DNA from 3 places in the Streptomyces sp. NBC_01445 genome. Region 3 is predicted to be linked to each of the others. Evidence: riboswitches for the same ligand, from Rfam matches in the RefSeq annotation. Region 3 holds a riboswitch; each other region holds the start of a gene.
The links. A riboswitch is a leader RNA that binds a small molecule or an ion and turns the genes downstream of it on or off. The one in region 3 is predicted to bind cyclic di-AMP.
Positions count from the first base shown of each region.

Region 1: linked by a shared signal. The riboswitch ahead of OG574_RS37980 (C40 family peptidase) and the one ahead of OG574_RS27560 (transglycosylase family protein) in region 3 are both predicted to bind cyclic di-AMP.
Region 2: linked by a shared signal. The riboswitch ahead of OG574_RS15645 (M23 family metallopeptidase) and the one ahead of OG574_RS27560 (transglycosylase family protein) in region 3 are both predicted to bind cyclic di-AMP.

Region 1 is NZ_CP109485.1:8,326,121-8,333,093, forward strand. It holds gene OG574_RS37945 (adenosylmethionine--8-amino-7-oxononanoate transaminase) at 1-474, opposite strand, end outside; gene bioB (biotin synthase BioB) at 467-1,684, opposite strand; gene OG574_RS37955 (8-amino-7-oxononanoate synthase) at 1,885-3,045, shown strand; gene OG574_RS37960 (DUF397 domain-containing protein) at 3,029-3,265, opposite strand; gene OG574_RS37965 (helix-turn-helix domain-containing protein) at 3,275-4,156, opposite strand; gene OG574_RS37970 (ATP-binding protein) at 4,429-4,863, shown strand; gene OG574_RS37975 (DUF6328 family protein) at 4,885-5,442, opposite strand; gene OG574_RS37980 (C40 family peptidase) at 5,549-6,022, opposite strand; cyclic di-AMP (ydaO/yuaA leader) riboswitch at 6,026-6,203, opposite strand; gene OG574_RS37985 (hypothetical protein) at 6,557-6,865, opposite strand; gene OG574_RS37990 (ATP-dependent Clp protease proteolytic subunit) at 6,873-6,973, opposite strand, start outside.
Region 2 is NZ_CP109485.1:3,428,848-3,435,820, forward strand. It holds gene OG574_RS15625 (DUF5998 family protein) at 1-279, opposite strand, end outside; gene OG574_RS15630 (bifunctional acetate--CoA ligase family protein/GNAT family N-acetyltransferase) at 373-3,195, opposite strand; gene OG574_RS15635 (HPr family phosphocarrier protein) at 3,373-3,654, shown strand; gene OG574_RS15640 (GntR family transcriptional regulator) at 3,848-4,534, opposite strand; gene OG574_RS15645 (M23 family metallopeptidase) at 4,796-5,584, opposite strand; cyclic di-AMP (ydaO/yuaA leader) riboswitch at 5,598-5,753, opposite strand; gene OG574_RS15650 (M16 family metallopeptidase) at 5,950-6,973, opposite strand, start outside.
Region 3 is NZ_CP109485.1:6,029,855-6,036,827, reverse strand. It holds gene OG574_RS27570 (FtsB family cell division protein) at 1-439, opposite strand, end outside; gene eno (phosphopyruvate hydratase) at 536-1,822, opposite strand; gene OG574_RS27560 (transglycosylase family protein) at 2,138-2,815, opposite strand; cyclic di-AMP (ydaO/yuaA leader) riboswitch at 2,820-2,991, opposite strand; gene OG574_RS27555 (transglycosylase family protein) at 3,161-4,144, opposite strand; gene OG574_RS27550 (cytochrome P450 family protein) at 4,284-5,555, opposite strand; gene OG574_RS27545 (nucleoside triphosphate pyrophosphohydrolase) at 5,795-6,787, opposite strand; gene OG574_RS27540 (SurA N-terminal domain-containing protein) at 6,835-6,973, opposite strand, start outside.

The sequences.
Region 1 (6,973 bases), 2.3 Mb from region 3:
CAGCAGGCGGCGCTTCTCCGGCTTCCCGAGGGAACGCCAGTGCTGGAGGCACATCTTGATCGCGACTTCGACGGACACGGAGCCCGAGTCGGCGAGGAACACATGCTCCAGACCTTCGGGCGACATGTCGACAAGGCGTTTCGCGAGGCCGACGGCGGGCTCGTGCGTGAGCCCGCCGAACATGACGTGGCTCATCCTGCCGAGCTGGTCGCGCACCGCCTCGTTGAGCACAGGGTGGTTGTAGCCGTGGACAGCCGACCACCAGGACGACATCCCGTCGACCAGCTCGGCACCTTCACCGACCCCACCGCCCCCGCCGGCGAGCCGGAGTCGCACCCCGGCCGCCGACTCGACGACGAGCGGCTCCTGCCGCCCCGGCATCGGACCGTACGGATGCCAGACGTGCCGCCGGTCGAGGTCGAGCAGCTCCGCCACGGGCAGCCCCGACACCGGCAGTCCCGGCCCCTCAGGCATTGGGCGCGAGATCCGTACCGGCACCCCGGCGGCGTACGGCGACGAGGTCCGTACGCGCCTCGGGGACCTCGGCGACCAGGGACTCCGCAGCGTCTTCGTGCGAGCCGCAGCCCCCTTCCTCATGGGAGCCGCAGCCCCCGCCGGAACCGCAGGCCGAACCCGCGCCGGAACCGCAGGCCGCCGCAGCCTCGGAACCGCACGGCCCGCCCCGGTGCTCGGGCAGCGTCACCTGATCGGTGCCCTCGACCTCGAACCCGGCGTCCGTGATCATGTCCAGGTCCGCCTTGCCCGCCTGGCCCTCACTCGTCAAGTAGTCGCCGAGGAAGATGGAGTTGGCGAGGTGGAGCGCCAGCGGCTGCATCGAGCGCAGGTGCACCTCGCGCCCGCCCGCGATCCGCACCTCGACGTCGGGGCAGACGAAGCGGACCATCGCGAGGATCCGCAGGCAGCGCTGCGGCGTCAGGTTCCACTCCTTGGCGAGGGGCGTGCCCTCGAAGGGGATGAGGAAGTTGACCGGCACCGAGTCCGGGTCGAGTTCGCGCAGGGAGTAGACGACGTCGACCAGGTCCTCGTCGCTCTCGCCCATGCCCGCGATGAGACCGGAGCAGGCGGACAGACCGGCCGCGTGGGCCTTCTGCACCGTGTCGACGCGGTCCGCATAGGTGTGCGTCGTCGTGATGTCGCCGTACGTGCCCTCGGAGGTGTTGAGGTTGTGGTTGTACGCGTCGGCCCCCGCGCCGCGCAGCCGCTCGGCCTGGCCCTCGGACAGCAGACCGAGGCAGGCGCACACCTCGACGCCCTCGTTCTGCTCCTTGATCGCGCCGATGGTCTCCGACACGCGGTCGACGTCCCGGTCCGTCGGGCCGCGCCCGGACGCCACCAGACAGACCCGCTTCGCGCCGCCCGCGACACCGGCGGCCGCGGCCTTCGACGCCTCGTCGGGCTTCAGCCACGTGTACTTGAGGATCTCCGCCTTGGACCCGAGCCGCTGCGAGCAGTACGAGCAGTCCTCGGGGCACAGGCCCGACTTGAGGTTGACCAGATAGTTGAGTTTCACCCGCCGGCCGAACCACTGGCGCCGCACCTTGCCGGCCGCGGCCACCACATCGAGCAGTTCGTCGTCGGAAGTCGCCAGAACGGCGAGCGCTTCTTCGCGGCTCGGCAGCTCGCGCCGCAGCCCCTTGTCCACCAGCGTGTTCAGCAGGTCCATGGCCCGATCCTGACCTACGTCCCCTGCTCAGGCCAAGGAGGCTTCGGACAACTCTGCCGGTTCGGCGTGTGGGTATTGCCACATCCTGGGTGGCTGGATGTCCCGCTAGTGTCTGTGCACTGCCTACAAAGACGCAGCGGGCACGGGACAGCACACCCCGCTCGAGAACCGGCCGCGACACGGCCGTCGGAGGGACTCACATGGCGGGATCGCCGTTCGGCTGGATCGACGAGCAGGAGCGCGTGCGCCGCGGCGCCGGACTGGTCCGCACGCTGCGTCCCCGCCCCGCTGAGAACCCGCTCCTCGATCTCGCGAGCAACGACTACCTCGGCCTCACCCGCCACCCCGAGATCACCGGGGGAGCGGCGGACGCGGCGCTGCGCTGGGGTGGCGGCGCCACCGGCTCCCGGCTCGTCACGGGCACCACGGAACTGCACACCGAACTCGAGCGCGAACTGGCCGCGTTCTGCGGCTTCGAGGCGGCACTCGTCCTGTCGTCCGGCTACGCGGCCAACCTCGCCGCCGTGACCGCGCTCGCCCCGCACGGCTCCCTGATCGTCTCGGACGCGAGCAATCACGCCTCCCTCATCGACGGCTGTCGGCTCGCCCGCGGCGCCACGCAGGTCGTCCCGCACGCCGACCCGGGCGCCGTCCGTAAGGCCCTCGACACGCATCAGGGGCAGGCGGTCGTCGTCTCCGACTCCGTCTTCTCGGTGGACGGCGACGCCGCTCCACTGGCTGAACTGGCAGGAGTGGCAAGGGAGTTCGGGGCCGGCCTGATCGTCGACGACGCACACGGACTCGGCGTGCTCGGTGACGGCGGCAGGGGCGCGCCGCAGGCGGCGGGGCTCTCGGGCGCCGACGACACCGTCGTCACCGTCACCCTCTCCAAGTCGTTCGGCAGCCAGGGCGGCGCCGTCCTCGGTCCCGCCCGGGTGATCGACCATCTAGTCAACACCGCACGGACGTTCATCTTCGACACGGGCCTCGCGCCCGCGGCGGCCGGCGCCGCACTCGCGGCCCTGCGCCTGCTGCGCCGCGAGCCCGAGCGCGCCGACCGGGCGCGCGCCGTGGCCTCCTCGCTGCACGAACTCCTCACTGCCGAGGGGCTCCAGGCCGTTCGACCGGACGCCGCCGTCGTCTCCGTGCGCGCGCCGTCCCCCGAAGAGGCCGTGCGCTGGGCGGCCGACTGCCGCGAAGCCGGCCTCGCCGTCGGCTGCTTCCGGCCGCCGTCCGTGCCGGACGGCATTTCACGGCTGCGGCTGACCGCCCGCGCCGACCTGACCGACGATCAAATCGCCGAGGCCGTACGGGTGATCAGCCGCAACGCTCCCGACTCGGCGTTCACCGCAAGGAGCTGAGGAACCCCTCCCAGGCGGAGGGCGAGAACAGCAGGGCGGGTCCGGCCGTGCGCTTGGAATCGCGCACCGCGAGGAGTCCGGCCGAAGGGCCGTGGTGCAGCGGAGCCGTCTCGACGCAGTTGTTCATTCCGGTGCTTCGGCTGCTTCGCCGCCATGACGCGTCGTGCAGAGAGGTGCTGGGAACCGCGGCGGATGGTACGTACCGAGGCAGAGCTGACATGGTGCCTCCTTACGTGCGTTCACTGTCCGGTGGGGGGTGCGCTCCGGCGATCCCGGTGATGAAATCCAGTGAGTCCCCGGGCGAAAGGGCGTGGATCCGAAGGGCGTCGAAGGCGTCCGTGTACGCCTTGAGGTCTTCTTTCCGCTCGAGGTAGAGGCTACTCGTCAAATGGTCGAGAACTACTACGTCCAGATCAGAAGTGTTCGGAAATGAGAACACAACGAAAGGGCCGGTTAGTCCGACATGCTCCCCCGCGGTGAACGGCAATACCTGTAGCCGCACATGGGGAAGCTTCGCCACGGCGGCGAGATGACGCAGCTGCTCCGCCATCACCCGGGGACCGCCCACCGGCCGCCGCAGCACCGCCTCGTCGAGTACCGCGCTGAGCCGCAGCGGCGACGCCGAACGCAGCACGTCCTGTCGGGCGATCCGCACCTCGACCAGGGCGTCGACCTGCCCGTCCGGCAGCCCGTCGAGCGCGGCCCTGGTTACCGCACGCGCGTAGTCGGGCGTCTGGAGAAGGCCCGGCACGACGGACGTCTCGACCGTCCTGACCCGGCACGCCTGCGACTCCAGGCTGATGAAGTCCCGGTAGGCGGGCGGCAGAAGGCCCCGGTAGGCGTGCCACCAGTGCTGGCCGCCGTCGTCCCCCGACCCGGCCAGCGCGACCAGTAGGTCCCGTATGCCGGGGTCCGTGACCTCGAACGCGTCGAGCAGGAGGCGTACGTCCGACGCTTTCACGCCGCTGCGGCCGGTCTCGATACGGCTCACTTTCGACTGGTGCCAGCCGACGAGCCGGGCCGTCTCGCCACTGGTGAACCCCGCGCGGGCGCGCAGCGCGCGCAGCTCCGCGCCGAGCCTGCGGCGGCGCACCGCCGGACCGTGTTTCATTCTGTCTCCTCGGACCTGCGGCCCGGCTCCTTCCGGCCCGGCGGATCGTGTTCCGAGCCGACGGTAGAGGAAGCCGGCGGCGTACGCCCAAATGCGGTCCACCAACGCAGAGTTCACCGCTTCGAGCGACAGATATATGCATATCTCGGGGGATCGGCTCCACTGGAGGAGCGGGAGTGGCAGTCTGGCGCGAAGCACCAGTCCGGGGGTCGCCTCGAGTCATCCGCCATGTGTCGGATTCAGGCCCCGGCGAAAAAAGGGACGACGTCGCCATGGCAGATCACCAGGAAGCATCCGTCACTCTGCCGAGCGATCCTGCCTCGGTCTCGTCGGCCCGCACATATGTCGGTGACGTACTCGCCGAATGGGGCATGCCGCGGGACGCGGAAACAGCCGACACGGTCCGGCTCATCGTCTCCGAACTCGCCACGAACGCCGTGATGCACACCCGCGGGCAGTCGCCGGTCTTCACCGTCGACGTGCAGCTGGAGCGCGACGAACACCTGCGCATCGGCGTCACGGACAGCCACCCGTGCTACCCGAAGCGGCTCCCGGCCGCCGTCCAGCAGGACAACGGGCGCGGCATGGTGATCATCCGCTGTCTGACCTCCGAGTGCGGCGGAAGCCTGTCGGTCAGGCCCACCCCCGAGGGCGGCAAGACCGTGTGGATCGCCCTGCCGTGGACGGTCCCCGTCCAGTCGGTGTGAAGGCCGGCTGCGGTGGCGCGGCTACGGGGACGGGGTGCCCGTCTTCTCCTGCGCCCGCGTGAGTGAGCGCCGCACCAGACGCGGCAGCACGCCCCACAGGCCCGCACAGACCGCGAACGTGCCCGCCCCGGCCGCGATGCCCGCCGCCCGCCCCGCGGTGACGTCCACGACGAGCAGCACGGACCCGGCCAGGGCGAGCATCAGAACGCCCAGGCCGACCGCGGCGAGCCGCGAGGACATCTGCACGATCTGCGGTTTGGCACCCCGCCCGAAGAGCGCGCGGTGCAGCGCCGCGGGCGCCGTGAACAGCGCGGCGGCGAGCACCGCGAGCAGCAGCGTCGCGATGTACGTCGCGCGCTGCACGCCGTCCAGTGCCGGGAACCTTGGAGTGAACGCCAGCGTCAGCAGGAACGCGAAGAGGATCTGCACGCCCGTCTGGGTGACTCTCAGCTCCTGGAGCAGCTCGCCGAAGTTCCGGTCCGCGCGCTCCAGCGGCGTCTCGTGCCGGTCCCGCCCCACGCTCCTGGGACCTGAGTTGCGTGGGGCATCCTCGTCGCCGGCCGGTCGGTCCTCGTCCATACGACCACGAGTACCCCATCGCGCGGTTCCGAGACGGCCGGGGAGGGCGCGTGCACCCGGTAACGCCTGACGGGCCGCCAGGGCCCCAGGAGCCCGTCAGGTGGCGCTACCGCACGCGCCCGTACCAGACGCTCTTCGTCCAGATCCGCTGGAGCCGCACCACGTCACCGGTCTTCGGCGAGTGCCAGATCCTTCCCTTCCCGGCGTAGATGCCGACGTGGTAGACGCCGCGGCCCGAATGGAAGAAGACCAGGTCACCGCGTTTGCGATGGGACGCGGAGACATGGCGGGTCTTGTTGTACTGCTGGGCGGCGGTACGGGGCAGCTTCTTGCCCACTCGCTTGAACGAGTAGACCGTCAGGCCCGAGCAGTCGAACCTGTGCGGTCCTGAGGCGCCCCACTGGTAGGGGCTTCCCTTCCTTGATGCCGCGATCTGGAGAGCCTTCGTCGCAGGTGGCGAGGCCTCCGCTTCGGGCGTGGCTCCTGGGACCAGCAGGCTGCCGCCCGCTACGGCGAGCGTGAGGGCCGAGGCGGTGCCGGCCCGGGTCAGCAGCGACGGGACACGATTGAGCGCAGTCATGCGCAACCCTTCGTCAGCCGCCTGTGAAGGATGACCTGTCGGATTCGGGCTGGCGAAGTTGCCCGGCCGCGAAGTGCGGCTTCACCCCAAGGGCCGGCCCGGAAAACAGCTCCGGCGGCCCGTCGTGCCTGGGTCCTCCACTCCTGCCGATCCACTTCTGTCGACCTGGCATCCGTACGGCGGCAGGACTCGGCGTCCGCACGGACCGCCCCGCCGCGGCGGCGGGGGCTTGTCGTCGGAAGGGATCTTCACGCACAAACACCGCGAACGCAGAGCGGAATCGGCGTTGTGTGAGTGTCCTCACGAGTGATCCAATCGGGTGGACAGCACACTTCTCCACCCCGGTGCGGGGGTCCCAACGAGCCCCGCACCAGCAGCGGAAGGCGGAATTCCCGACTTCGCGTAGGCGTTCCGCGCAACTTTTCCGGTTCGCATGTGCGAGTACCGGCTACGCCGTATGTGGGTACCTCTTCTGGTCCGTTTCGACCCCGGCCCGGACGGTTCGGATCGATCGCTTCGGTCTTGAACGGACCGTCAATTGACCGACTCCGGCGGCACTGTGACCCGTTGTGTCCTCCTTTCTCCGTCCAGGAGCCGCAAAGCCCGAGCCAGCGTCGTCGCGTGGAGCTCGGCCTCGCCCCGCTGATGCATGAGCGTCAGGGCGTCCCTGAGCGCCGTCGCCCCGCCGACGAGTGCTTGCGCGGCCCGGAGTCCGCCATACGTGTGGTCGCTCCTGGCCGGGTTGATCCTTCCGAGCAGGTCGACCACTTCCAGATAGCGGTCGAGGAGTTCGCACTCGGCGCGCGTCAGCGCGGGCAGCGGGGGCAGCTCGGGCGGCAGCATCGCCGGGTCACCTGGCGCCGTGGCCCGAGCCGGACGGCTTGCGGTTCTCGATGACCCGGTCCACGAGCCCGTACTCCACGGCGTCCTGGGCCTGAAGGATCTTGTCCC
Region 2 (6,973 bases), 2.6 Mb from region 3:
GGACTCGGTGGACGTCGTGGCGTACGGCGTCGGCGACGTGTTGTCGGCGGCCTGCTCGTCGGTGTGGCTGACGATGAAGCGGGTGCCGGTGAGGACGAGCACGGTGACGTGCCTGCGGACCTCGTTCGAGTCGAAGGTGGTCTCCTGGTGGACCAGATACGACCCGATGGGTTCGCCGCCGACCGCGGCCTCCACCGCCTCGGCCACGAGGGCCGGGTAGTAGCCGCTGCGCTCGATCGCCGCTCGAAGCCCTTGGGTCGTCGTACTGGTCTTGGCCATGGGACCCATCCTAAAGCCCGGCGGGGGGCTCGCGGTGCGCCTGTGGACGGGTACGGAAAACACCCGTATGTGGGGCTCGTCTCACCGGTCTGCTCAGTACGCGGGCAGGGTGCGCGGGCCGAGGTCGTCGCGGGCGGGCGGCGGGGCGAGCCGTATCGAGGCGCCGAGGACCGACAGGCCTCTCTGGGCGACGACGACGGGCTCCAGGGAGACGGCGACGACCTCGGGGTGGTCGTCCACGAGCCGCGAGACCCGTTGCAGCGCCTCTTCGAGCGCGGCCGTGTCGACGGGCGCGGAGCCGCGCCAGCCGAAGAGCAGGGGCGCGGTCTTGATGCCCCTGACGATCGACTGGGCGTCCCGGTCGGTGACCGGAATCAGCCGGTGCGCGGTGTCGCCGAGCAGCTCGGAGGCGGCACCGGCGAGCCCGAAGGAGAGCACCGCGCCTGCGGCCGGATCGATGACCGCGCGGACGACGGTGTCGACGCCCCGGGGTGCCATGGCCTGGACGACGGGCCGCAGCTCCTCGGGCTTGCCGAGCGTTTCGGACAGTTCTTCGTAGGCGCGGCGCAGCTCCTCCTCGTTCGCCAGGTCGAGGCGTACTCCTCCGAGGTCGGCGCGGTGGCGCAGGTGCGGGGCGGTCGTCTTGAGGGCGACGGGGTAGCCGAGGGTGCGCGCGGCGGCGGCCGCCTCGTCGGGTCCGGGGGCGGGCAGGGTCTGCCGTACGTCGATCCCGTAGCGGGCGAGGAGGGCGCGGGCGTCCTCGGGGGCGAGCTCGGCGCCGCGCGGGTCGTCGTCCTTCGCGAGGAGCGCGGTGATGAGCTCGGCGGCGCCCGTCTCGTCGATCCCGTCGTACTCGGGGACCTTGCCGGGCTCCGCGGCGTCGCGCCGCCACTGGGCGTACTTGACGGCTTCGGCGAGGGCGTGGACGGCGCGCTCGGCCGCGGGGTAGGCGGGGATGAGCGCGGGCGTGGGGGCGGGCTCGTCCGTGGGCGGGCGTCCGGCCGGGGGGCCACCCGGGGTCTTGGCGAGCGCGCGCGGGCCGGTGCTGGTGGCCGCGGAGAGCGCCTCGGCGAGGCCGCCGAGCTCGACGTGCACGACCAGGACCGGCTTGGTGGGGGTCCCTGCGGCGGCCGAGCTGAGCGCCTCGGCGAGCGCCGTGTCCTCGGCGATCGACTCCCCCACCGCGGGCATGGCCGTGACGACGACCGCGTCGCACTTGTCGTCCGCGAGCGCCTCCGTGAGCGCCGCGTGGAAGTCCTCGGCGGACGCCGCGGTCGTCAGGTCCCGCGGCGGCTTCGGCCGCAGGCCCTCGGCGAGGCAGACGTCGTACGTGAGGAGGCCGAGCGACTCCGAGTTCCCGAGGATCGCCACGCGGGGGCCCGGCGGGAGGGGCTGGCGGGCCAGCAGCAGGCCGGTGTCGACGAGTTCGGTGATGGTCTCCACGCGGATGACACCCGCCTGGCGCAGCAGGGCGGAGACGGTGGCGTACGGCAGGCGCGTGGCGCGGACTGCGTGGCCGAGGGGCGCGATGCCACTGTGCCGGGCGCCCTGCACCACGACGAGGGGCTTCGCGGCGGCCGTGCGGCGGGCGAGGCGGGTGAACTTGCGCGGGTTGCCGATGGATTCGAGGTACATCAGGGCGACGTCCGTGTCGGGGTCGTCGTACCAGTACTGGAGTACGTCGTTCCCGGACACGTCCGCGCGGTTGCCGGCGGAGACGAACGTCGACACACCTGTCACTCCGGTCACGCCGCCGCCGCGCCGCTGGAGGCGGGCGAGCAGCGCGATACCGATGGCTCCGGACTGGGCGAACAGGCCCATGCGGCCCGCGCGCGGCATCTCGGGCGCGAGCGACGCGTTGAGCCGCACCTCGGGCGAGGTGTTGATGACGCCGAAGGCGTTCGGCCCGATGAGGCGCATGCCGTACGAGCGGGCCTGGCGCACCAGTTCGCGCTGGCGGGCGCGGCCCTCGCTGCCGGACTCGGCGTATCCGGCGGAGACCACGACGATCCCCTGCACGCCACGCTCGCCGCATTCGGCGACGACGTCGGGGACCTGCTCCGCGGGAACCGCGACGACGGCCAGGTCGACGGCCGCGGCGGCGTCGATGTCGTGGACGGAGCGGTGGGCGGGGACGCCGTCGAGGTCGCTCAGGTCGTCGGGGAACGCCTTGTTCACGGCGTGGAGGCGGCCGGTGAACCCGGCGTCGCGGAGGTTGTCGAGGACGCTACGGCCGACTCCGCCGGGCGTGCGGCCCACGCCGATGACGGCGACGGAGCCGGGGGCGAGGAGCCGGTGCACCGAGCGGGCCTCGGCGCGCTGCTCGCGGGCGCGCTGCACGGCGAGCGAGGCCTCGGTGGGTTCGAGGTCGAACTCCAGGCGGACGACGCCGTCCTCGAAGTGGCGCTTCTGGGTGTACCCGGCGTCCGTGAACACCTTGATCATCTTGGTGTTGGCGGGCAGCACCTCGGCGGCGAAGCGGCGGATGCCGCGCTCACGGGCGACGGCGGCGATGTGCTCCAGGAGCGCGGACGCGACGCCCCGGCCCTGGTGGGCGTCCTGCACGAGGAAGGCGACCTCGGCCTCGTCGGCGGGGGCGGAGGCGGGCATTCCCTGGGCGTTGATGCGGTCGTAGCGGACAGTCGCGATGAACTCGCCGCCCACAGTGGCCGCGAGACCCACCCGGTCCACGTAGTCGTGATGGGTGAACCGGCGGACGTCCTTGGCGGACAGACGCGGGTACGGCGCGAAGAAGCGGTAGTACTTCGACTCGTCGGAGACCTGCTCGTAGTAGCTCGTGAGCCGCTCGGCGTCGTCGATGGTGATGGGCCTGATGCGCGCGGTGCCGCCGTCGCGCAGCACCACGTCTGCTTCCCAGTGGGCGGGGTATGCGTGCCGGTCCGACGGGGTCTGCATGGGGCCAGCGTACGGCGCAGCGGTGACAGTCGTACGGGTCGCGGCGCGAGCGGGCCGAAGGCACTCTGTGAGGGCCGACGGGCGTGTGCGGGCGGTACGCAGGGCTCACATCGGGCACGTCCACCGATGTGGCAGACTGGTCTAGACAACTGTGAGAATCCTGAAGGGCAGCATCACATGGCTGAGCGCCGCGTCAACGTCGGCTGGGCCGAGGGCCTTCACGCCCGCCCCGCCTCCATCTTCGTCCGCGCGGCCACGGCGGCCGGCGTCCCCGTGACGATCGCCAAGGCCGACGGCAGCCCCGTCAACGCCGCCTCCATGCTCGCGGTGCTCGGCCTGGGTGCCGGCGGCGGCGAGGAGATCGTCCTGGCCTCCGACGTCGAGGGTGCGGACATCGCGCTCGACCGTCTGGCCAAGCTGGTCGCCGAGGGGCTCGAGGAGCTTCCCGAGACCGTCTAGTACGGGCCCCTGTACCGGGTCTCCCGATTCTTGGGCGCCGTCTCCTGCTCACAGAAGATCGCGCCGCATAAAGGGTCTGTTCGGATTTTCCGAGCAGACCCTTTTGCTTTCTGCGGCTCTGTTCTCAGAATTCCGGGGCAGCGGAAACAGAGCCCCTGGAAATGAGCCGCCCTCTTTGTATACGGCGCCTCTGTTAATGCTGAAGCCCCACTGTGTTGACGGGATGTTGCGAAGTCCTCACACGGCCACCCGCACGGGGGGCGCGCATGCGGTGAGCGGCCGCGGCGCGCTCCGTGTGCTGCGCCGTGAGCGCCCGCGCGCGCTCCACGTCACCGCGCGCCACGGCGTCGACGATCGCCCCGTGCTCGGCCCAGGAGTCGGCGGGCCGCGCGGGCTGCTCGACGGTGTACATCCACGCGATCTTGTGGCGGAGCTGGGTGAGCATCGTGATCAGCCCCGGGCTGCCGGACGCCTGCGCCAGCGTCTCGTGGAACCAACTGCCCAGCGAGCGCAGATCCTCGCTCTGACCTCGCCTGGAGCGCTCTTGGCCGAGCCTTACCAGGCCCCGCAGGACCTTCAGGTGCGCCTCGGTGCGGCGCTGCGCGGCGCGGGCCGCTGCGAGCGGTTCGAGGAGCATGCGGATCTCCAGCTGATCCGCCGCCTCCTGCGCGGAGGGTTCGGCGACGCACGCACCCGCGTGCCTGCGGGTGACGACGAAGCCCTCGGCCTCCAGCGTGCGCAATGCCTCGCGCACGGGGACGCGCGAGACGCCGTAGCGGCGGGCGAGCACCTCCTCGGTGAGTCTGCCGCCGCGCTCGTAGACACCGGAGACGATGTCGTCGCGGATCGCCGTGCATACCGAGTGCGCCGGAATGCGCATGCCCCGACCTCCGCCTTAATCCCCGCGAAACGCGGTCGATAGTCGCCCGTACAGCGCGATTGACGTCTGTTCAGCTCGCCTGTCCAGCGACTCTATTCCAGCGGGCGCGAATTTCCGACGGCAGGCCGTAATCCATGGATATTTTTTGGACACCGGCGTCAGGAAGAAGCGGGCCGGGAACAAGCGGGTCCGGGAACGACGAATGCCCCGGCTCGGTGAGCCGGGGCATTCGGTGCGTCTTCGCGAGGTGCGCGGCGAAGGTCAGACGTTCACGCCGTGGGAGCGCAGGTACGCGACGGGGTCGATGTCCGAGCCGTACTCGGGGCTCGTGCGCGCCTCGAAGTGGAGGTGCGGGCCCGTGACGTTGCCGGTCGCTCCGGAGAGGCCTATCTGCTGCCCCGGGGTGACCGTCCGGCCGACGGAGACACCGATGGACGACAGGTGGCCGTACTGCGTGTACGTACCGTCGTTCATCTTGATGACGATGTTGTTGCCGTAGGCGCCGCCCCAGCCGGCCTCCACGACCGTGCCCGCGCCCACCGCGTGGACCGAGGTGCCGCTGGCGGCGTGGAAGTCGATGCCGGTGTGGCTGCCGGAGGACCACAGGCCGCTGCTCGCTTTGTACGCGGTGGACACGTACGAGCCGGTGACCGGAATGACGAAGGCGTTCAGGCGCTTGCGCTCGGCCGCACGGGCGGCGCGCTCCTTGGCCTCGCGCTCGGCCTTGGCCTTGGCGGCTGCCTTGCGCCGGTCCTCCTCGGCCTTCTTCTCGGCTTCGGCCTCGGCCTTCTTCTTCGCGGCGGCCTCGTCGGCGGCCTGCTGCTGGGCGGCGGCCTGCGCGTCGATCTGCTCCGCGAGGGAGTCACCGATGGCGATGGCCTTGGTCAGGCCGGTCTGCTCCACAGCCGCGTCGTCGGCGGCGAAGGCGGGGGCGGCGAGGCCTCCGATGACACCGGTCGTGGTGAGCGCGGCGACGCCGGCGACCTGCGCGGTGGTGCGCGTGAGACGGCTCGGGCGACGGTGCTTCCCGGTCGCACGGGTGAACGCCATGGGGTGGCTGATCCTTTCCTTCCTTCTCGCCTACCGGGTTAGCTGACGGGTTCGGAGCAGGAAGGTCTCCTACGGACCCCCTTCAGGGAAGGGCGTCCGATTCACCCCAGGGACGGTGGGTCCCCGGCTCCCCCGGCTCGCGCCTTGGGGGACTCGGCGATGACTGTCCGGTGCCACGGGCGCGGCGTGCTTCTGGCGGACAGCCGGACCGACGCTAAGCGGGGCAACTTTCAATCAACAAACGGAACCGGGCTTTTGTAGCGCATGCCACAGGGCAGACAGGCAACCACTGGTTCAATTCAGACAAACAGGGGCCCCGGTGGTCATCTCACCCACCGGGGCCCCTCGTTGCACACCGGTCACGGTCAGCCCGTGACGACGGTCACCTCTCCGATGCCGAGCGCCCTGACGGGCTCCTCGATCTGCGCGGCGTCACCGACGAGCACCGTCACCAGACGGTCCATCGGGAAGGCGCTCACGACGGCCGCGGTGGCCTCCACGGTGCCCGTCGCGGCGAGCCGCCGGTACACCTCCGCCTGGAAGTCGTCCGGCAGGTGCTGCTCGACCTGGTCGGCGAGCGTCCCCGCGACGGCCGCGGCGGTCTCGAACTTGAGCGGGGCGACGCCCACCAAATTCTGTACAGCCACGTCCCGTTCGGCGTCGGTGAGGCCCTCCGCCGCGAGCGTGCGCAGCACCTTCCAGAGGTCGTCGAGCGCCGGACCCGTGTTCGGCGTGTCCACGGAGCCGCTGATGGCGAGCATCGCGACGCCCGTCCCGTCCGGCGCCGAGCGCAGCACCTGGCCGAACGCCCGCACGCCGTAGGTGTATCCCTTCTCCTCGCGCAGGACACGGTCCAGGCGGGAGGTGAGGGTGCCGCCCAGGCAGTACGTGCCGAGCACCTGCGCCGGCCACACCCGGTCGTGCTTGTCGGCGCCGACGCGGCCGATCAGGATCTGCGTCTGCACCGCGCCCGGCCGGTCGACGATGACGACACGGCCGGTGTCGTCGGCCGTCACGGGCGGTACGGGGCGCGGCTCGGCCGTGTTCCCCGTCCAGGCGCCCAGTGTGTCCGCGAGCAACGCGTCGAGGTCGAGGCCCGCGAGGTCGCCCACGACGACCGCGGTGGCCGTGGCGGGGCGCACGTGCCGGTCGTAGAAGGCACGTACGGCCTCCGCGTCGACGGCCGCGACGGTCTCCTCGGTGCCCTGGCGCGGGCGGGACATGCGCGCGGTGGCCGGGAAGAGCTGCTTCGAGAGCTCCTTGGCGGCGCGGCGGCCCGGGTTCGCCGTCTCGTGCGGGATCTCGTCGAGGCGGTTGCGCACGAGGCGTTCGATCTCGCTGTCCGCGAACGCGGGCGCCCTGAGGGCGTCGGCGAGCAGGCCGAGCGCC
Region 3 (6,973 bases):
ACCAGGGCCGGCCCGCCGCGCCCTGCTCGGAGCGGGTGCGCTTCGCCGCGTCGGGGTCGCGGGCGATGTAGCCGGTCTCGCCCGGCATCACCAGGTGGAGCCGGTCGCGGATCCGCTGCTCCGCGTACGAGTCGTCCTGCCAGCGCGCCTTCTCGTCGCGCAGCCTGTCGACCCTGCTCTGGGCCTCCTGCTGCTGGCGCTGGAGATCGGCGATCTCACCGCGCTGGGAGACGTACTGCCTTATGGGGTAGGCGAGCGCGACGACCAGGGTGCACAGGACGAGGGCCAGGAGTGCCGCGCGGCCGGTGAGGCGGGAGCGGCGGGCCTGGCGTCTGGTCTGTGAGCGGTAGACGCGCTCGGCGGTCTGCTCGCCGAGCAGACGTAGCCGGGTCGCGGTGGAGAACCGGTCACGGTCCCTGTCCCGGACTCTCCCGGCCATCTTCGCGCCTCCCCTTTACGTGCGTACGTCCCCGCACACGGTACGGGACCGGGTGCGGGGACGTACGTACGACGCTTCTACCGAAGCCTGTGTGGCTCAGCCCTTGAAGCGGGGAAATGCGCTGCGGCCGGCGTAGACCGCGGCGTCGTCGAGGATCTCCTCGATGCGCAGGAGCTGGTTGTACTTGGCGACGCGGTCCGAGCGGGCCGGGGCGCCGGTCTTGATCTGGCCGCAGTTCACCGCGACGGCGAGGTCTGCGATGGTGACGTCCTCGGTCTCGCCGGAGCGGTGGGACATCATGCACTTGAAGCCGTTGCGCTGGGCCATCTCGACGGCGTCCAGGGTCTCGGTCAGCGAACCGATCTGGTTGACCTTGACGAGCAGGGCGTTGGCGGAGCCCTCCTCGATGCCGCGGGCGAGGCGCTCGGGGTTGGTGACGAAGAGGTCGTCGCCGACGATCTGGACCTTGTCGCCCAGCTTCTCGGTGATGACGTTCCAGCCGGCCCAGTCGTCCTCGTACAGCGGGTCCTCGATGGAGACCAGCGGGTACGCGGAGACGAGCTCCTCGTAGTACTCGGTCATCTCGGCGGCCGAGCGGGACTTGCCCTCGAACTCGTACTTGCCGTCCTTGTAGAACTCGGACGCGGCGACGTCGAGGGCGAGCGCGATCTGCTCGCCGGGGACGTAACCGGCCTGCTTGATGGCCTCGACGATGAGGTCGAGGGCCTCGCGGTTCGAGCCGAGGTTCGGGGCGAAGCCGCCCTCGTCGCCCAGGCCGGTGGACAGGCCCTTGGTCTTCAGCACCTTCTTGAGGGTGTGGTAGACCTCGGCGCCCCAGCGAAGGGCCTCGGAGAAGGACTCCGCGCCGATCGGCGCGATCATGAACTCCTGGATGTCGACGTTGGAGTCGGCGTGCGACCCACCGTTGAGGATGTTCATCATCGGGACGGGCAGCAGGTGCGCGTTCGGGCCGCCGAGGTAGCGGAACAGCGGCAGGTCGCTGGCCTCGGAGGCGGCGTGCGCGACGGCGAGGGAGACGCCGAGAATGGCGTTGGCGCCGAGCGAGCCCTTGTTGTCGGTGGCGTCCAGGTCGAACATCGCCTGGTCGATCAGGCGCTGCTCGGTGGCGTCGTAGCCGACGAGCTCCGGGCCGATCTGCTCGATGACGGCGAGGACGGCCTTCTCGACACCCTTGCCCTGGTAGCGGTTCGGGTCACCGTCGCGGAGTTCGATGGCCTCGAACGCGCCGGTGGACGCACCGGACGGGACAGCGGCACGACCGGTGCTGCCGTCGTCGAGGCCGACCTCGACCTCGACCGTGGGGTTGCCTCGGGAGTCCAGGATTTCCCGGGCTACGACGACGTCGATGGACGGCACGAGCATCTCCTTCTGGGATGTGACGCAACTACGCCGGGCCGCATGGTCCGGCAACACCTGAGCCTATCCGGCTCCAGGCATCGGCCAGCCGACCGACCGGCCCGTGGACAAAACCGAGAGCGAATTGTTTCCGAACGGAACAAAAAGTCCCGGCCGACAACGGACGAAAGCCCAGGACCCCTCACACACCAAAGCCCCGCCCCGGGCGCGACGGGGGAATGCGCACCCGGGGCGGGGAGTCCTTGGGGGAACCTGGCGTGGTACCGGCCGTCCGCCGAAAGCCGGTACCCGAGCGGCCTGGGGCCGCTGCTCCTCTCCTACTTACTTGAGGTGGAGCTGCTGGCCCGGGTAGATCAGGTCGGCGTCCTCGACGATGTCCTTGTTCAGCTTGAAGAGCTTCGCCCAGCCGCCCTTGGTGTGGTGCGCCTCGGCGATGGTGCTGAGCGTGTCGCCGGCCTTCACCTTGTACTCGCCGTCACCCTTCTTGACCTTCTTGCCGGCCGGGGTCTCGACGGTCTTCTTCGACTTCTGCTTCGCGGCAGGCGCCTTGCGCTCCTGGCTGCGGGTGGTCGGCTGCTCGGCCTTGCGCTCCGGCTGCGGGGCGGCGGCCGGGGCGGAGCCGGTCGAGGCGGCGGACAGGCCCACGCCGCAGCTCGGCCAGGCACCCTTGCCCTGGCTGGCCAGGACCTTCTCGGCGACGGCTATCTGCTGCGCCTTGGAGGCCTTGTCGGCGGTGGAGGCGTACGCGGTGCCGCCGTACGCGGCCCACGTGGACGAGGAGAACTGGAGGCCGCCGTAGTAGCCGTTGCCCGTGTTGATCGACCAGTTGCCGCCGGCCTCGCACTGCGCGACCGCGTCCCACTCGGAGGCGGTGGCGGCGGAGGCACCGGTGGCACCCATCAGCGGGACGGCGACAGCGGCACCGGCGACACCGGCGAGCGTGGCGACGCGAACGGCCTTGGACGGGCGGCGGTGCTTGCCCTTGCTGGAAAACAGCATCGAGAGATCCCCTCACCGACGCCTACGAGGTGAGCTGTCGGGTTCGGGCCGGATGAGTGCCCGGTCGCACGTCCTGCGTGCGACTTAACCCCAAGCCGGTCGTCCGGCCGTCTCTCAACGGCCGGGGCCGGCACTTACCTTGGGTCCCCCGCTCCTGCCTACGGCGCTTACGCGACGACTGTTCCCGTACGGACATTGGCAGGATTCGGCGTGACATCCGACGGGGCCCGCTGTGGCGAGCGGTGATGACCGTAAGCAGTGGATCGCCGGAATTTCAAAGACGATCAGGGCCTTTGAGACCCATCTCTCACTCTCGCCAAAGCGGACATTCAGCCCGAACTGCCGCTACTTTTCGCCCGATTCGAGCCCAAGATCCAGACTCTGACCAGGAAGGATGAGGTCCGGGTCGGCACCCACCGTCTTCTTGTTCTCGGCATACAGAGCGGCCCATCCGCCGTCCACGTCATGGGTGTCGGCGATGTCCCAGAGGTTGTCGCCGGCGCGCACGGTGTAGGCACCTTCGTCCTGATTCGCCTGCTTACGCCCGCTTTCGTCGCCGCGTGAGGCATGGCGGCCCGAGCCGTCGTCGGCGCGCAAGGAGTCCGCGGTGTCGTCCGCGGCGGCGTCGCCGCGGTGCCGGCCGGAGGCGGGCGGGGTGGCCGCGTCCGAGCCGGCGGAGGTCTCCGGCGAGGGCGTCGCGGGGGTCGAAGTCGAGCCGTCCCGGCCGGACTTGTCACCCTTGGAGTCATCCGAGGTGTTACCTGCGGTATCACCCGTCTTGTCGTGATTCTTCTCTCGGGAGGTGTCCTTCGCACCCGAGGAAGCGGAGTCCGACGGCTCGTCGCTCGCGTCCCCCTTCGCGGCGCCGTCCGCCGCGTCGTCGCTCCCGGAGTCACCGGCCGACGCCGACGGGGTCGGCAGGGCCGCCCCGGGGTCGACATCGGCGGCGGCGGCGTCCGCCGTGAGCCCCGAGGTGACCGAGCAGACCGGCCATGCCCGCGGGCCCTGGTCGGCGAGGACCTTCTCGGCGACGGCGATCTGCTGCGAGCGGCTGGCCTGGTCGGCGCGCGGCGCGAAGTCGAGGCCGCCGTAGTTCTCCCAGGTCTCCTGGGAGAACTGGAGCCCGCCGTAATAGCCGTTGCCCGGATCGGCGCTCCAGGAGCCGCCGCTCTCACACTCGGCGAGCTTGTCCCATGTGGCCGTCGACGCGGCGCTCGCGCTGGTCGCGCCGAGCAGAGGGATCGCGATGGCGGAGCCGGCCACTCCCGCGGCGACGATGAGCGCGGGAGCCTGGCGGGGGCGACGGTGACGACCGTTCCCGGTGAGCATGGAGGCGCCTTTCGGTGGCTCGGGGAATGCTGCGGCGGGTGGTGCCGCGATGACTGGTGAACGTAGCGGGAGTCGAACGCTTGTCACAAGTCGATGCAGCAGAGATCACGTGAAAGTCACAGTCTTGACGGCCCGTCAGTTACGGGGCTTTGTCCGAGCCCTCCTGATGCGGCGTGAACTCGACCGGAAGTGTGCGCAATCCCCGCATGATGAGCCCGCCGCGCCAGCGCAAATCGGCAGGTTCTCCCGCGAGTCGCAGGTCCGGAAGGCGCGTCAGAAGCGTCGCGAGGGCGGTCTGTCCCTCCAGGCGCGCGAGGGGTGCGCCGAGGCAGTAGTGGATGCCGTGCCCGTATCCGAGGTGCTGATTGTCACGCCGGGACAGGTCGAGAGTGTCGGGCTCCTCGAAGCGCGCCGGGTCGCGGTCTGCGGCGGCGAGCACGACGAGGACGGGGTCGCCGGCGGAGATGTCCTGTCCGCCGACGGTCAGCGGCTCGGTCGCGAAGCGCCAGGTGGCGAGCTCCACCGGGCCGTCGTAGCGCAGGAGTTCCTCGATGCCGGTCTCGAGGAGGCCCGATTCGCCCCTTTCCAGGGAGAGTTGCAGGCGCTCGCGCTGCTCGGGGTGGGTGAGCAGGGCGTATGTGCCGTTGCCGATGAGGTTGATGGTGGTTTCAAAACCGGCGAACAGGAGGATGAAGGCCATCGCGGCGGCCTCGTTCTCCGTCAGATGCTCGCCGTGGTCGGAGGCGCGGATGAGGCCGGAGATCAGGTCGTCGCCGGGCTCGTCGCGCTTGCGGTGGATGAGCTCGACGAGATAGTTCCGGATCTTCTTCACGGAGCGGGCGACCCCGCCGCGCGGGCCGCCCCCGTGGCGGATCATCATGCCCGCCCAGTCCCGCAGGTCGTCCTGGTCCTCGCGCGGGACGCCGAGCAGGTCGCAGATCGCGTAGATGGGGAGCGGGAAGGCGAAGTCGTGGATGAGGTCCGCCTCGCCCTTGGCGGCGAACTCGTCGATGAGCCGGTCGGTCAACTCCTGTACCCGGGGCGCGAATTCGGCCACCCGGCGCGGGGTGAACGCCTTCGAGACGAGGCGGCGCAGGCGGGTGTGGTCCGGCGGGTCGATATTGAGCAGATGCGTCATCAGCTCGGCCTTGCGCTCGCCCGGAATGCCGGTCTTGCCCTTGGCGTGGGCGGGCTCGTCGTGGTGCGCCGGGTTCTTGGACAGGCGCTGGTCGGCCAGCGCCTGCTTCGCGTCCGCGTACCGCGTGACCAGCCAGGCCTCGACGCCACTGGGGAGCGTGGTGCGATGAACGGGCGAGTGCTCGCGCAGCCAGGCGTAGGCCGGGTACGGATCGGTGGCGAACTCCCAGGTGAAGAGTTCGGGAGCGGTGCGCTGCGCGGGCTTTTCGGTCACGCGTCGACGGTATCCGGCGCGGGGCGGCCCGTTGGCCGGACCCCACCGCCGACCGGTTCCGGGGCCTGTCGCCAGATTCCCGTCGTCCGCCCTGCGGGCGGACCTGGCGGCATCTGATGCGTGCGATCGCCAGGCGCCGGACAGCCCTTCGACCGGGGTCTCCCCTGCCCGAGCGGGGCCGAGAGCTCGGGGAGTGCGTGCCGGACGCCGCCGGGCAGGCGGGAAGGTGACGACCGGCCCTAGGCCAGCCCCTCCGCCGCGCGGATCGCGTCCCGGTACGCCCGGGCCGCCGCCCGCAGCGCTGCTTCCGGGTCGACTCCGTCGGACTCAGCTCGCAGGGCGAGGGCGAGCAGTTCGTAGCCGACGCCGTCGCCGCCCGGCGTCGGCACGTCGAGGCCGGCCGTGCGGACGCGGGACCCCAGCTTCGCCGCGAGTGCGAGGCCGGGCTGGCCGACCGGCACCCCGTCCGTGACGGACTCGCGCTGCTTCTCCACGGCCTTCGTGCGCAGCCAGTGCTCCTTCACGTCCTCGGGCGTGAGCGCCGTGTCGTCGCCGAAGACGTGCGGGTGGCGGTGGATGAGCTTCTCGACGATGCCGCCGGCGACGTCGTCCACGGAGAAGGCCTCGTCCCCTTCCTCGCCGGAGGCCTCCTCGGCGATCCGGGCGTGGAAGACGACCTGGAGGAGTACGTCCCCGAGCTCCTCGCGCAGTTCGTCCCGGTCGCCGTCCTCGATCGCCTCGACGAGTTCGTACGCCTCCTCGATCGCGTACTTCGCGAGGCCCTTGTGGGTCTGCTGCGAGGACCACGGGCACTCGCGGCGGATGCGGTCCATGACCTGGACCAGGTCGAGGAGGCGGGCGCCCGGCAGATCGTAGGAGGCCGGGAGCAGTTCCAGGTCGGGCATCGCTACGCGGCCCGACCCGGCGAGCGCGGCGAGGCCGTCGGTCAGGCGCCGGTCGCCCTCGGCGGTGGCGACGACCACGACGGTGCGGCCCCCGGCACAGGCGTCGACGAGCTCACTGGCGGTCGGCGCGGCCTCCCGCACCTCGATGCCCGCCTCCCGCAGATACGGCAGCTGCGGGTGCGCGGCGTCGGCGCACAGCACCTCGTCGGCGGCGTGCAGGAGCTGCCAGGCCGACCACGACAGCAGGCCGGGCGCGACGCGGTGGCTGGTGGTGAGCAGGACGATGCGGCCGGTCGGGGCGGCGGCGGGTGCGTTCTCGGCGTTCACGCCTCGAACGTAACCCAGGCCGCCTGCCGCGCACCGGGCGAGAGGCCCTACGCCGTCTGCTGCTCGGTCTTCGGGGACGTGACCTCGCGCACCCAGGGCGTCTTCGCGTCGGCGCGGCCATGGCTCTTGGCGATGTCCCAGGTGCCGTAGCGCGGGTTCAGGTCGACGTTCAGCTCCTTGGATGCC